One region of the Arthrobacter sp. NQ7 genome, then DNA from elsewhere that is predicted to be linked to it. Evidence: predicted binding sites of a transcription regulator. Region 1 holds the regulator's gene; the other holds the start of a gene.
What was found. The regulator HrcA, encoded in region 1, represses chaperone genes, less so after heat shock. The targets are predictions, from matches to a motif close to TTNGCACTCGNNNNNNNCGAGTGCNAA.

Region 1 (7,457 bases):
AGGTACGTCTTGCCGGTGCCGGCGGGGCCGATGCCGAAGATCACCGTGTTCACGTCAATGGCATCGACGTAGTTCTTCTGGTTCAGCGTCTTGGGCCGGATGGTCCTGCCGCGGCTGGAAAGGATGTCGTGGGTAAGTACATCCACGGGATTCTGAAGGGACTGGGTGCGCAGGAGCGCCGCCAGCTGCTGAAGAACGGCGGGTGTGATGACCGTGCCGCGCGCCACCAGTCCACGGACTTCCTGGAGGAGCCGCATAATACGGGGGACGTCGCTGGTCGGTCCGCTGATGGACAGTTCGTTGCCGCGCGCATGGAAGTTGACGTCCGGAAACTGCTCTTCGATGAACCGCAGCGCCTCGTCGTGGCTGCCAAGCGACTGAACCATTTGGTCTGAGTTCTCAAAGAGGACTACCTCGGTCCGGATTCCGGGCAGGGAGTGCGGGAATTCCCCGGGACTGCCTTCGCCCGTATTTAGCCGGCGCTTACCATTTGCTGATTCAGTCATGGTGCTGGCCCGCAGGCCTGTGGTCCCCTCGAAGATCGACGTCGCTTGTTTTCTCTGCCGGGCCGGGATTCCGCTGCGCGGAGCTCCGTGCCCAGTGATCCCTATATCTTACGCCAGCCCCTGCCAAGGCGGGGTCCATGCCCGGGTGGGCGGCGCCCTGCCGGGCCGGCGCCCCCGCAGGGTTCCCCGGTGCAGGATACGCAACTGCTGCTGCAGCGGGCAGCGTCAGACCGGGTTTGGTATCAACTTCATATCGGCCTCATATCGTTCCCGTTGCAGTTGGACCGCAGGAGCCAAAAGTGCCGTTGTGGAGTGGTCCCCCTATGCAATGCTGGGAAACCAGCATCTGCTGGAAAGCCAGGCCGCCAGGGGAACGGCCCGCCATGCCAGGAAAGGACAAGGGCAGGACAATGCCGGTTTCCTCTGTGCCCGAACGGGCAGGACGATCGATGGGGCGCCTGCGCCCGGCCGTCCTTGCGGGGATCCTCGTGTTCGTCCCCGTTCTTGCGGGCTGCACTGCGGAGGGCGGACCGGCCCCGACCGGCACCACCGCATCCGTTCCGGCGACGGGCGGAACCATACCGGATGCTCCGGCCACCAGCGCGCCACTGGAAACGACCCAGTCCTCCAACAAGGCTCCGGTGTACTGGATCGGCCGCAGCGGCGGAAACACCTTCCTGTACCGCGAGTTCCGGGACGTCCCGGAGCAGGAGAATCCGGTGACGCGGGCGCTGCGCGCGATGATGTCGGAGAAGCCGCTGGATCCCGACTTCTTCACGCCCTGGCAAAACCCAGACAAGCTTGCCACCTCCATTTCGGGCAAGGACATCATCACCGTGGATGTCTCTTCCGACGCCTTCAACAGCAACCTGGACGCCGACATGGCCGCGCGCGCAATCCAGCAGTTGGTCTATACGGCCACGGCTGCCGCCGCCAGTTCCGGCCTGATCGACACCGGCCAGCAGGTCAAGGTCAGGATCCTGGTGGACGGCCACACGGACTATGTCGCTTTCGGCAAAGTGCAGCTGGGTGCCCTGATGACCCGCGCTGCCGGCCTGGTGGCACCGATCTGGATCATCGATCCGCAGGAGAACGCCGAAGTGGCCGCCGGGAGCGTCAAGATCACCGGCCGCAGTACATCTCCTGGCGCGAAGCTTCGCTGGCAGATCCTGCAGTCCCCCGACGACAGCACCAAGGCTCCGTTCCTGACGGGCGAAACCACGGCGGCCGCGGAACAGGGGCAGGCCGGCGTTTTCACGCTGGCCCTCAACCTGCCCGCCGGCGACTATGAACTGCGGGTGGCGCAGGCAGGGGCCGGAGGCGAGCCGGACCGGAACGAGGACACCAGGTCCTTCAAGGTCCGGTAGGAGTCCAGCGGCCAAGGATGTCGCTGGCAAGGACGACGGCGGCCGGCCCCGCTGTGGAGGAGCGCAGGACGTGGTGCCCCAACAGGGCAGTCACGGCGCCTTTGTCGCAGAGCCTGGTGACCTCGCGGGGACTGATCCCGCCCTCCGGTCCCACGATGAGCAGGATTTCACGTGCACCGGGACCGGTTTTTCCCTGCCAGTCCTCGAGGACGGTTCGCAGCGGCCGGACAGCGTCCTCGTGCAGGATGACAGCCAAGTCCGCTGCTTCCACGGCCGCGGCGAGTCCGGCTGTTTCGACGGCGGGGCGCACCTCGGGGATCCACGCGCGCCGCGCCTGTTTGGCGGCCGCCGCTACCGTGGACTCCCATTTTGCGTGTGCGCGCGCTGCCCGGTCGCCCTTCCAGCGGACGATGGAACGCTCAGACTGCCACGGGATGACGGCGTCGATGCCCAGTTCGGTAGCGGTCTCGATGGCCAGCTCGTCACGGTCTCCCTTGGCCAAGGCCTGGACCAGTACCAGCCGGATGTCCGGCCTCTCTTCAATGCTGAGCTCTGCGCATTCGACGTCTAGGGCGGAACCGGCGGCCGAGACCACTTTCCCGGTCATCCGCGTACCGGCGCCGTCCACGATGTCCACCGCTTCGCCCGGAGACAGCCGCTTGACGGTCACCGCGTGCCGGGCCTCTGGGCCCTCGAGGAGGAACATGCTCCCCGCTGTCATCCCTGACAGTGAACCGGCGGAGGTGAAGAAGACGGGGTTGCTCACCGCTACAGGTTACCGAACCGGTCCCGGAGCTTGGCGAACATCCCGCCGCTGGCGGCGAGCTTGCCCTCGGTGATCTGTTCGCCGCGGAGCTTCGCCAGCTGGCGCAGCAGGTCCTCCTGGGCGGAGTCGAGCTTGGCCGGAGTGTCCACCTGCAGGTGGACCTTCAGGTCGCCCCGGCCGTAGCCCCTCAGGTGGGTGACACCCAGTCCGCGCAGGGTGATGATTTCCCCTGACTGGGTACCGGGCTTGACGTCGATCTCCTGGGTGCCGTCGAAGGTCTCCAGGCTGACATCCGTACCCAGCGCAGCCGCGGTCATGGGGATGTGCAGGGTGGCATGCAGGTCATCGCCTTCGCGCACATAGGTGGCATCGTTGTTGACGCGGATTTCGACGTACAGGTCGCCGGCGGGGCCCCCTGCCGGTCCGGCCTCGCCCTGGCCGGAGAGCTGGATGCGGGTTCCGGTGGCAACGCCCGCGGGAACCTTGATGGTCAGCGAGCGGCGGCTGCGGATGCGGCCCTGGCCGCTGCACTCGTTGCAGGGGTCCTTGATGACCGTGCCGAAGCCTTCGCAGGTGCCGCAGGGGGCTGCGGTCATGACCTGGCCCAGGATGGAGCGGACGGCCCGCTGCACCTGGCCGCTGCCGCCACAGATATCGCAGCGCTCGGGATGGGTCCCCGGACGGCAGCAGGATCCATCACACGTGGGGCAGACCACGGCAGTGTCCACTTCGAGTTTCTTATTGACGCCGAAGACGGCGTCGCGCAGGTCAATCCGGACGCTGATAAGGGCGTCCTGGCCACGCCGGACCCTGGACGCGGGGCCGGCGCTGCCGCCGGCACCGAAGAAGGTGTCAAAAATGTCCTGGAAGGCAAAGCCCTGGCCTGCGTAGCTTGCACCGCCGAAGCCATTGTCCGTGCCGTTCTCGTTCCCGGTGGTGTCATAGACCCGGCGCTTCTGGGGATCGGAAAGGACCTCGTAGGCGTGAGTTACCGCCTTGAAGCGTTCCGCAGCGTCGTCACCGGGGTTCACGTCCGGGTGGAGGGTGCGGGCCAGCTTGCGGTAGGCCTTCTTGATCTCCTCCCCGGTAGCTTCGGGTGAGACTCCAAGGACGTCATAGTGGCTGCTCAAAGTTCGTATCTCTTCCTTGTTGTACTGCGTTCAGTCGGCGGCCAAGCTCTTGTCTTCCGGCCGGACAGCTCCGGCGGCAAAGAGTCAGGGCCCCAAAATCCTGGAAAGGTAGCGGGCTACTGCCCTGACGGCGGCCATGGTGGTGGGATAGTCCATCCGGGTCGGGCCGAGGATTCCTACTTTCGCGGCGCTGTCCGGACCATAGCCGGTGGCCACCACGGATGCCTCGGCGAGTCCGTCATAGGGGTTTTCCCGCCCGATGCTCACAGCCACACCGCGGTGGTCCTGCGCCATTTCACTCAGCAGGCGCAGCATCACCACCTGCTCCTCGAGCGCCTCCAGCACCGGGCCGATGCTGAGCGGGAAATCCACGTTGGACCTGGCCAGGTTGGCGGTCCCGGCCATGACCATCCGGTCCTCCCGGCTGCTTTGCGCCAGTGCCTCCAGCCCCAGGGCCAGGGCGTGTGCTGCCTGGCGCTGCGCGTGGGGCGTGGCGGCCACGACGGCGGGAAGCGCCTGCGCAAGCTGGCTCAGCCGGGTTCCGCCCAGGGCACCAAGGAACCGGGTACGGAGCTCGGCCAGCACGTCGTCACCAAGGTCCTGTCCGACGTCGATGACGCGCTGCTCCACTTTGCCGCTGTTGGCGATCAGGACCACCAGTACTTTGCGCGGGGCCAGCAGGACGAATTCGATGTGGCGGACAAGTGCCCGGCTCAGGTGCGGGTACTGGACCACGGCCACCTGGTTGGTCAGTTGCGACAGCAGCCGGACGGTGCGTTCCAGGACGTCATCGAGGTCATCTGCACCTTCCAGCAGGGACTGGATGGCCCGGCGCTCGGCGGCGGACAGGGGTTTCACGGCCGAAATCTGGTCGACGAAAAGCCGGTAGCCCTTGTCGGTGGGAATCCTGCCGGCACTGGTGTGCGGGGCCGTGATAAGCCCTTCATCCTCCAGCGCTGCCATGTCGTTGCGGATGGTGGCGCTCGAAACGCCAAGGTGATGCCGCTCCACCAGGGCCTTCGACCCCACGGGTTCGCGGGAGTGGACGTAGTCCTCAACGATGGCCCGCAGTACTTCCAGTTTGCGTGGCTCGCTCACTCTCCACCTCCATCCATGGTCCGGGGCGCGCGCCCCGCCCGGTGCCAGCCAGGGGTTAGCACTCGACATGCCTAAGTGCTAACAGTCTATTATGCCTTGCCCCGTTGTTAGCATTGGTACCGCTCCGGGCGAAATTCCGGGGCCAGGGACCTAGTGCTAGGCGGATGACTTCATGGATTACCAGAACTGGGGACCCCGGGGAATCTCCGCTCCAGCCCGGACGGAACTTCCCGAGGTTCCCGTCCAGCGCGGCATGGTGCTTGAGGAAGTCCAGTCCGGCTGGGTGGGGGCCGTGACGCGGGTGGAGAAATCCGGCGGGATGCACGTGGTGGCGCTGGAGGACCGGCGGGGCAAGTCGCGGACTTTCCGGCTGGGATTCGGTTTCCTGCTCGACGGCCAGCCCATCCGGCTGATGCCGCCGGCACCCAAGGCTGCAGCCACCGGAGCAGCCGCCGGGCGGACCGCATCCGGGTCCGTGCGGGTGGAAGGCCAGCGCGCCCAGGTGGCGAAGTCCAGCCGGATCTGGGTGGAAGGCAAGCACGACGCCGAACTGGTGGAGAAGGTCTGGGGAGACGACCTGCGCGTGGAGGGCATCGTCGTCGAGCCCCTGCACGGTATCGACGACCTGGCCGGCGCTGTCGCCGCGTTCAAGCCCGGCCCGGGCCGGCGGCTGGGTGTGCTGGTGGATCACCTGGTCCCCGATTCCAAGGAATCGCGCATAGCGGACGCCGTCATGGCTTCCCCGGGGGCCGCTAGCAACGTCCTGATTGTCGGCCACCCCTATGTGGACGTCTGGCAGGCCATCCGGCCCGCCGTCCTGGGCATCGACAAATGGCCCGCCGTTCCCCGCGGGCAGGACTGGAAGACCGGGATCCTGAAAGCGTTCGGCTGGCCGCACGCCACCAAGGAAGACATTGGGCTCGGATGGCAGAAACTGCTGGGGGCCGTCCGCACGTACGCCGACCTGGAAGCGTCCCTCCTGGGACGGGTGGAGGAGGTCATCGACTTCCTCACCGTGCCCTGACGGCCGGGCAGGTGCCCAACAGCCAGTATTCTTGGTATTGCGGGTGCCTTGCAGACATACACGGCACACCCCCACCGCGCCAGAACATGAAGCCAGCACCACTTGCACCTCCGAAGGAACAGACTGTGGCAGACAACGCACGTGATCACAGGGACGGCCAGGGCCGTTCCGAGTACCATGGCGTCCCCGCCAATGCGCTGCCGCTGACGGCCAGCGAAGACCGCCAGTGGGCCACGCTCGCACATTTCGGTGGAATCCTGGGATGCGTCCCGTCGCTGCTGATCTACCTGATCTTCCGGGACCGCGGACCGTTCACCGCCCAGGAATCGAAGGAAGCACTGAACTTCAGCCTGCCGCCCACCATCGCCGCCGTGCTGGCCAACATCCTGGTGTTCATCCCCTACGTGGGAAATATCTTCGCCGTCATTGCCACGCTGATCTGGGTGGCGCTCACCTGCTTCTCCGTGGCAGCGGGAATCCACGTCAACCGGGGCCAGCCGCACCGGTACCAGTTCAACCTTCGCTGGATTAAGTAAGCGGCGTTCCGGACCCACCGCTGGCGTCCGGATTCCCGGAAGGACCCTCCGCGTCAGTCCGGGAGGATCCGGCGGACCACTGCGTCGGCCAGGAGCCTGCCCCTCAGCGTCAGGACCAGCCGTCCCCGGAAGGCGTCAGCCGGTTCCACGAGGCCGTCAGCGATCAGGCCGGCCACCTGGTGCCTGCCGCCGGCAGTAAGCGTCGACAGGTCCAGCCCCGACTGCAACCGCGCTTCAAGCATCACCCGTTCCATGGTCCGGGTCTCCGCATCCAGCGTTTCCCTGCCCGCCGCAGGCGACAGCCCCTGGGACAGCCGGTTGGCATACGCTGCCGGATGCTTGACGTTCCACCAGCGGACACCGCCAACGTGTGAGTGGGCGCCGGGCCCGATGCCCCACCAGTCATCGCCCCGCCAGTAGGCAAGGTTGTGCCGGCACGCCTGCTCAGGCGTGCGCGCCCAGTTGCTGACCTCGTACCAGCCAAGCCCGGCTTCGGTAATCAGCTGGTCGGCAAGCTCGTATTTGTCAGCGTGGTCGTCGTCGTCAATTCCCGGGACTTCGCCGCGGCGCATCTGCGCGGCCAGCTTGGTGCCCTCCTCAACGATCAGCGCGTAGGCGCTGATGTGGTCGGGCCCATACGAGAGCGCGGTGTCCAGGGAGTGGCGCCAATCGGCCAGCGACTCCCCCGGAGTTCCATAGATCAGGTCCAGGCTCACGGCGAGCCCCGCTTCGCGGGCCCACTGCACCACCTGCGGCACCCGGCTGGGAGTATGGGTGCGGTCCAGGACCTTGAGCACATGCGGAACGGCGGACTGCATGCCGAAGGAGACCCTGGTGAAGCCCGCCTCCTTGAGGACCGCCAGGGACTCGGGCGTGACCGAATCAGGGTTCGCCTCGGTGGTCACCTCGGCACCATCCTCGATTCCCCACTGGTCGATCGCCGACCGGAGGATCATGGCGAGGTCGTCCGCGGGAAGCAGAGTGGGCGTGCCGCCCCCGAAGAAGACGGTGCTGAGCTTCCGCTCCGGCA
Region 2 (7,457 bases), on a different contig from region 1:
GGCCACGGTCGCTGCCCTCCGGGACGCCGGCTTCACGGACGTCACCGTCATCGCCCGGAACGAGGCTGCCGGGCGCGCGCTCGCCGACCAGTACGGGTTCCAATGGCGGGCAGCACTCGACGGCGGCACGGCGGACATGATCATCAACGTCACGCCGCTGGGCATGGCCGGAGGCGCCGACGCGGAAACGCTGTCCTTCCCGGCGGAGGCCATCGACGCTGCCCGCCTGGTGTTCGACGTGGTGGCGCTGCCCGCCGAAACCCCGCTGATCCGTGCCGCCCGCGCGGCGGGTAAGCCCGTGATCACCGGCGCCGAGGTGGCCACCATCCAGGCCCTGGAGCAGTTCGTCCTCTACACCGGAGTACGGCCCACGCCGGAGCAGGTGCGCGCCGCCGAGGAGTTCATGCGCGCCCAGTAGCGGCTGGGTTTCCGCGCCGGCCCGGCTTACGCGGCCGCGGCCGGGACGGGTTCCACCACGATGGCCACCCGGTCCTCCCCGATGCGGGTCAGGACCAGGGTGGCTGTCTTTCCGGTGCCCTTCTTGCCGGAATTCCTGCCGCCGGGGAGCAGCTGCTTCCGCAGCTCTTCCGGCGTCACGGCGGTGCCGCGCTTCTTGATGTCCAGCACTGTGATGCCCTCCTGCTTCACCCATGCCTTGAGCGCCTTCACGTTGTAGGGCATGACCTGCAGGACCCTGTAGGCCCTGGCGAACGGGGTCTGGACCAGTTCCGGGGCGCAGATATAGGCGATATGTTCATCCACCAGGTGGCCGCCCAGCTGCAGGGCCACGTCCGCCACCAGGCCGGCGCGGATCACGGCGCCGTCGGGCTCGTAAAGGTAACCGTCCACCGGTCCCACGGGGGCGGCGGGGCCGGCGCCGAAGTCATCTGCGCTGCCCAGTTCGGCGGGGCCCTGCGCACCCAGGACCAGGGCGGCACGGCGGACGCCGGGCCTGCGGACCGCGTTGAACCAGAGGGTCACCTCGGTGACGTCCCCGGACACGGACACCCACTGCGCCTCGCAGCCGGCGGGCACGGACTCGTGCGGCATGCCGGGACCCATCTTCACGCCCACCGCCTTGCCGTCCGCCGCCAGCGACTCCACGAAGGACAACGGCGGGGAAAATGCCTCAGGATCCCAGATCCGCTTGGTACCGGAAGTGGAGGTGGTCCGGCGCGCCGGATCCAGCCACACGCCGTCCACCCCTTCCAACGGGACGGACACGGCGTCGGCGTGGACCACGGTGGCGTTGGGAAACGGGATGAGGTTCACCGTGGCGCACGCCGCGGTGGTTTCATCCATTTCCACCGCGGTCACGTCGATGTCCAGCGACGCCAGGGCCAGGGAATCGGCACCCAGCCCACAGCCCAGGTCGGCCACCTTGCGGATCCCGGCGGCGGCGAACCGCTGCGCGTGGTGTGCGGCAACGTTCAGTCGCGTGGCCTGCTCCAGTCCGGCCTGCGTGAAGAGCATCTGGCCGGCGAATTCGCCGAACTTTGCCTGCGCTTTGGTCCGGAGCCGGGACTGGGTCAGGACGGCCGTGACCAGTTCCGCCGGATGCCCTGCCTTCCGGAGCGCGGCGTTGAGCTCGAACGAGTCCTCATCCCGGTAGGGGCCCAGGGATGCCAGCAACTCCCAGCCTTCAGGGGTCAGCAGCGGTGCAATGTGGTCCTGTGCCATCTGGTCTTGGGGAGCATGAGCCATGGGTTCCAGCCTAGTGGAGGAGCGCGTGCGGGGATGCGGATACTGTTGAACCATGGATGAGAGCGCAGCCCCCGGGTCCACCGGCAGCCACGAGCCAGGGTCCCGCGGCATTGCCAGGTTCGCCCGTCCTGTCCTGATCGCCGCCTCGATAGTGGCCGTGGTCTGCATCGCCCTCCTGATCATCATCTTCCTGCTGGACACCTTCAACGCCACGGTCTACTCCGTGGGCGGCCACGACATCCATGACGACACCCAGGAATCGCGGGATATCCGCGGACTGTACGACGGCGCGCGGACCGGGAGCATCTTCTTCCTGGTCACGGCGGTGCTCGCGGCAGCGGCGGCCGGCTGGGTGCTGTACCGCGAACGTCAGCAGGGTGGCGGCGACACCGACGGCGAGGACGTGCACTTCGAGGACCTGGGCCAGTAGCGAGCCCGCCGTGATGCCGGAAGGACGGCGTCGGAAACCGCGAAAAGCAGTACGCCCATGACGAAACGTTAGCACTCACCTTGACCGAGTGCTAACCCTTACATAGAGTCTTCATTAGCACTCTCCCTAGGAGGGTGCTAACACATGAAGAGCTGCCAGCCAGGCTGCTGCCGGCACCGCGACGACGGTTTGCCAGCTACGGCGGAAAGCTTTCCAGTCCACGAATTTGCTGACGAAAAGGAGAGGTCCGAGTGTCGGTCTCTATTAAGCCTCTTGAGGATCGTATTGTTGTCCGCCCGCTCGAAGCCGAGCAGACCACGGCTTCCGGCCTGGTCATCCCGGACTCCGCACAGGAGAAGCCGCAGGAAGGCGAAGTTGTTGCAGTAGGCCCCGGCCGCTTCGAGGACGGCAACCGCGTTCCCGTTGACGTGGCAGTTGGCGACGTCGTCATCTACTCCAAGTACGGCGGAACCGAAGTCAAGACCGGCGGCACCGAGTACCTCGTGCTGTCCGCCCGCGACGTCCTGGCTGTCGTCGTTAAGTAACTCTTTCGGATCCCCGTGCCGCCGACCACGCTCATGCTGGCCGGCAGTGCGGGGTTCTGTCTTTGAAAGGACAAAACCATGGCAAAGCAGCTTGCGTTTAACGACGCTGCCCGCCGGTCCCTCGAGGCCGGCATCGATAAGCTCGCGAACACCGTCAAGGTGACGCTTGGCCCCCGCGGCCGCAACGTCGTCCTGGACAAGAAGTGGGGTGCCCCCACCATCACGAACGACGGCGTCACCATCGCCCGCGAAGTCGAGCTGGACGACCCCTACGAGAACCTTGGCGCGCAGCTGGCCAAGGAAGTAGCCACCAAGACCAACGATGTTGCCGGTGACGGCACCACCACCGCAACGGTCCTGGCCCAGGCACTGGTCAAGGAAGGCCTGCGCAACGTGGCAGCCGGCGCCGCTCCGGGCCAGATCAAGCGCGGCATCGAGGTCGCGGTTGAGGCCGTGGCAGCGCGCCTGCTGGAGAACGCCCGTCCGGTCGAAGGCGGCCAGGTGGCCAACGTTGCCGCCATTTCGGCGCAGAGCGACGAAATCGGCGAGCTGCTCGCCGAGGCCTTCGGCAAGGTGGGCAAGGATGGCGTCATCACCATCGAAGAGTCCTCCACCACCCAGACCGAACTGGTCCTCACCGAGGGCATGCAGTTCGACAAGGGCTACCTCTCCCCGTACTTCGTCACCGACGCGGAGCGCCAGGAAGCAGTCCTCGAGGACGCCCTCATCCTGATCAACCAGGGCAAGATCTCCTCCATCCAGGAGTTCCTGCCGCTGCTCGAAAAGGCGCTGCAGGCTTCCAAGCCGCTGTTCATCATCGCCGAGGACGTTGAGGGCGAGGCCCTGTCCACGCTGATCGTCAACCGGATCCGCGGCACCCTGAACGTCGTTGCCGTCAAGGCTCCGGGCTTCGGTGACCGCCGCAAGGCCATGCTGCAGGACATCGCCACCCTGACGGGCGCGCAGGTTGTCTCCCCGGAACTGGGCCTGAGCCTGGACTCCGTTGGCCTGGAGGTGCTGGGTACTGCCCGCCGCATCACCGTCACCAAGGACAACACCACCATCGTGGATGGCGCCGGAACGGCCGAGGACGTAGCGGCACGCGTTGCCCAGCTCCGTGCTGAGCTCGCCCGCACCGACTCCGACTGGGACCGCGAGAAGCTCCAGGAGCGGCTGGCCAAGCTGGCCGGCGGCATCGGCGTCATCAAGGTCGGCGCGGCCACCGAAGTTGAGCTGAAGGAAAAGAAGCACCGTATCGAGGACGCCGTTTCCTCCACCCGCGCTGCCCTCGAAGAAGGCATCGTGGCCGGCGGCGGCTCCGCCCTGATCCACGCCCTCAAGGCGCTGGATGAGGACGCTTCGGTCAAGGCCCTCGAAGGCGACGCCGCCGCTGCAGTGGGCATCGTCCGCCGCGCGCTGGTCCAGCCGCTGCGCTGGATCGCCCAGAACGCAGGCTTCGACGGCTACGTGGTGACCTCCAAGGTTGCCGACCTTGAGGTCAACAACGGCTTCAACGCCAAGTCCGGCGAGTACGAGGACCTGATTGGTGCGGGCGTCATCGACCCCGTCAAGGTCACCCGTGCAGCCCTTCGCAATGCGGCCTCCATCGCCGCTCTGGTTCTCACCACCGAGACCCTGGTCGTGGAGAAGCCGGCCGAAGAGGACGAGCACGCAGGCCACAGCCACTAGCGGTCCCCGCCGGCTCCCAAGTCTCGCTTCGCCCGGCTTGGGGCCCTCGCCGGCGTAGGCCCTTTTGAGGCCAGGAAACCGGTCCAGCATCCGCTGGGCCGGTTTTTTGCATGCCAGAATGGGCCCACGCCGTCCGGGGTCCCCGGCCGGGCGTAGCGGGGTTAGGGGGACTAGCTTGCCGCCATCTCCTGCGTCTCCACGCCACCGGCCGGCTCATACACCAGCGACACCGCACCCTTGGGGAAGCTGCGCGCCGGTTCCGCCAAACGGAAGGTGGCCGGCAGGGTGCCGGTATCGAACAGCCGCTTGCCCTGCCCCAGCGCGACCGGATACAGCCAGAGGTGCAGCCGGTCAAGCACCTCCGCTTCCAGCAGCGAACGGATCAGGACGCCGCTGCCGAACATGTGCACCTGCTGGTACTCATCCCGGATCCTGCCGGCCGCCGCAGCATTTGGCAGCACGGTGGTTCCCGCCCAGGCCGGATCGGCCAGGGAACCGGAGACCACGAACTTGGGGACCCGGTTCAGTGTGTCCGCGATGTCACCGCTCTGGTGCGGCCAGTACCCGGCGAAGATGTCATAGGTCTTCCGGCCGAGAAGGAGGGCGTCCATGCGGCCGATGCCTTCGGCTATTGCCGCGCCGGACTCGTCGTCGGACACGGGCGCCTGCCAGCCGCCGAAGTTGAAGGCACCCTCGGTGTCCTCCTCCCGGCCGCCGGGCGCCTGGTACACGCCGTCGAGGGTGATGAACAGGTTTGCCACGATGATGCCCACGCGCCCATCTTGGACCCGCGCCGGGGTGCTGTCCAGTGTCCGTGGCAGGATGGTGCCATGCTGCTCCTTGAGCTCGTGGAAACCTCGGAAGCCGTCGCCTCGACCCGCTCCCGGCTGGCGAAAGTGGATGCCCTGGCGCGCCTGCTGCGCCGGCTTGAACCGGAGGAGATCCCGACGGCGGTTGGCCTGCTCAGTGCCAGGCCACGGCAGGGGCGGGTGGGCGTCGGATGGGCCGCCATTGCGGCGGCCAAGCCGTCACCGGCCACGAAGGCGCGGCTTACCGTCGCGGACCTTGATGCCGCGCTCGACCGGCTGCTGGCCACCGCAGGCACAGGGTCCGGGGCGGAGCGGGCGGCCACGCTCGGCAACCTGATGGCAGCCGCCACCGCATCGGAGCAGTCGTTCATCGCCGGCGTCCTGCTCGGCGAACTGCGTACCGGCGCCCTTGAAGGAGTGCTGACAGATGCCATCGCCCGCGCCTCGGAGCAACCGGTGGAAGCAGTCCGGCGTGCGGCGATGCTCTCCGGCGACCTCGGCGGAACCGCGCTGCTGGCCCTGACGGGAACCAAAACCGAGCTTGACGCGGTCGGCTTGAGGGTGGGAAGGCCCGTGCAGCCGATGCTCGCCGCGACGGCGGCCAGCGTAGGTGCAGCCCTGGAAGCCACAGGGGAAGCGTCGGTGGAATACAAGCTGGACGGCGCCCGGATCCAGGTCCACCGCGCCGCGGACGAGGTCAGCATCTACACCCGCAACCTCGCCGACGTCACCCACCGGCTCCCCGAGGTGGTGGAGGTGGTCCGGGGGCTGCCGCTGCGGGACGTAATCCTGGACGGCGAAACCCTCGCCCTGGATGAGGAAGGCGGTCCGCGGCCGTTCCAGGAAACCATGTCCCGGTTCGGTGCCGACGCCGTGCGGGAAACCCTGCTTCATCCATGGTTCTTCGACGTGCTCCACATTGACGGGCGGGACCTGCTCGATGAACCGTTGTCCACCCGCCTCGAGCTGCTGGAGCAGGTGGCGCCGGGGCACCGGATCCCGGGGCAGGTGACCGCGGACCCTGCCGTGGCTGAGCGGATATCCCGGGAGGCGCTGGCCGCCGGGCACGAGGGAGTGGTGGTGAAGGCCATCGGGTCGGCCTATGCCGCAGGCCGTCGCGGTTCCAACTGGGTCAAGGTGAAGCCGGTGCACACCTATGACCTCGTGGTGCTCGCCTGCGAGTGGGGATCGGGGCGCCGCACCGGCCTGCTGTCGAACCTGCACCTGGGCGCACTGGACCCTGCCGGCGAGTTCGGCGAAGCGGGCGGCTACGTGATGGTGGGCAAGACCTTCAAGGGGCTCACGGACGAACTGCTCCGCTGGCAGACGGAGAGATTCCAGGAACTTGAGGTACGGCGCACGGCCGGCACGGTCTGGGTGGAGCCGGTCACCGTCGTCGAAATAGCAATCGACGGCGTGCAGCAGTCGCCGCGCTACCCGGGCGGCATCGCCCTCAGGTTCGCCCGCGTCAAACGCTACCGGGAGGACAAGGCACCCGCCGACGCGGACACCATCCAGACCCTCCGCTCCCTGCTGCGCCCATAGCGGTGGGGACCCGGGTTCCGTCAGTTGCGGCTTCCGCTGCGCTGGCGTCTCAGGATCCGGGCTTCGCCATCCGGCAGGCGCCTGGCGACCATGCGGTAAAAGAGCAGGACGGCGACGGCGGCCACCACGATGCCGACGAGGTTGAGCAGCAGCTGGAGTGCAGAGCCCGTGGCCTTTTGGTATTCGCCCAGCACCAAAGCCACCGCCACGTAGCCGGCAGCCGGGACGGTGGTCACGGAGATGAACACGCCGATCAGTGCCGCGGAGCGCCGGCCGATGATGGAAAGCATCCCGGCGATTCCGGCCAGAATGGCAACGATCAACGAATACGGGCCCGGATGGTAGATGAACTCGACTGCGGAACCCTTGTCCAGGGCATCGCGGGGGAAGAGGCCCAGCGGGATCGACAGCCACGCCGTCAGTGCCGCGAGCAGCATCGCAACCGGGAAGCCCACAGCCAGGGCCACCGCAGCCCGGCGGCCAAGCCTCCACTTACGGGTGGCGATCGAGACGGCGAGCGCGGCCAGTGGTCCGAACTCAGGCCCCACTGCCATGGCGCCCACAATGGCAATGGGGGAGTCCGTCACGATGCCGATTCCGGCGAGCTGGGTGGCCAGCACCAGGAAAGCAAGGAAGTTCCAGGTCAGCCGGGAGTCCTCGCCCGTTTGCCGCGTGACATCCTCCCAGATCACGGCGTCCGCGCCCTCACCCGGGGCGGCGCGCTCCGCCTGGTCC

Region 2: a site for HrcA is predicted at 2,203-2,229, ahead of groES (co-chaperone GroES). Genes of this name have one in related genera too.

Annotation. Positions count from the first base shown of each region.
Region 1 covers NZ_JARFXU020000003.1:31,803-39,259, forward strand. The annotation lists gene PUN71_RS04945 (PhoH family protein) at 1-506, opposite strand, end outside; gene PUN71_RS04950 (GerMN domain-containing protein) at 956-1,873, shown strand; gene PUN71_RS04955 (16S rRNA (uracil(1498)-N(3))-methyltransferase) at 1,860-2,639, opposite strand; gene dnaJ (molecular chaperone DnaJ) at 2,642-3,769, opposite strand; gene hrcA (heat-inducible transcriptional repressor HrcA) at 3,854-4,867, opposite strand; gene PUN71_RS04970 (DUF3097 family protein) at 5,040-5,891, shown strand; gene PUN71_RS04975 (DUF4870 domain-containing protein) at 6,017-6,427, shown strand; gene hemW (radical SAM family heme chaperone HemW) at 6,481-7,457, opposite strand, start outside.
Region 2 covers NZ_JARFXU020000039.1:4,596-12,052, reverse strand. The annotation lists gene PUN71_RS22260 (shikimate 5-dehydrogenase) at 1-418, shown strand, start outside; gene PUN71_RS22255 (THUMP-like domain-containing protein) at 445-1,704, opposite strand; gene PUN71_RS22250 (hypothetical protein) at 1,757-2,134, shown strand; gene groES (co-chaperone GroES) at 2,386-2,679, shown strand; gene groL (chaperonin GroEL) at 2,758-4,368, shown strand; gene PUN71_RS22235 (dihydrofolate reductase family protein) at 4,539-5,141, opposite strand; gene PUN71_RS22230 (ATP-dependent DNA ligase) at 5,199-6,722, shown strand; gene PUN71_RS22225 (DUF389 domain-containing protein) at 6,743-7,457, opposite strand, start outside.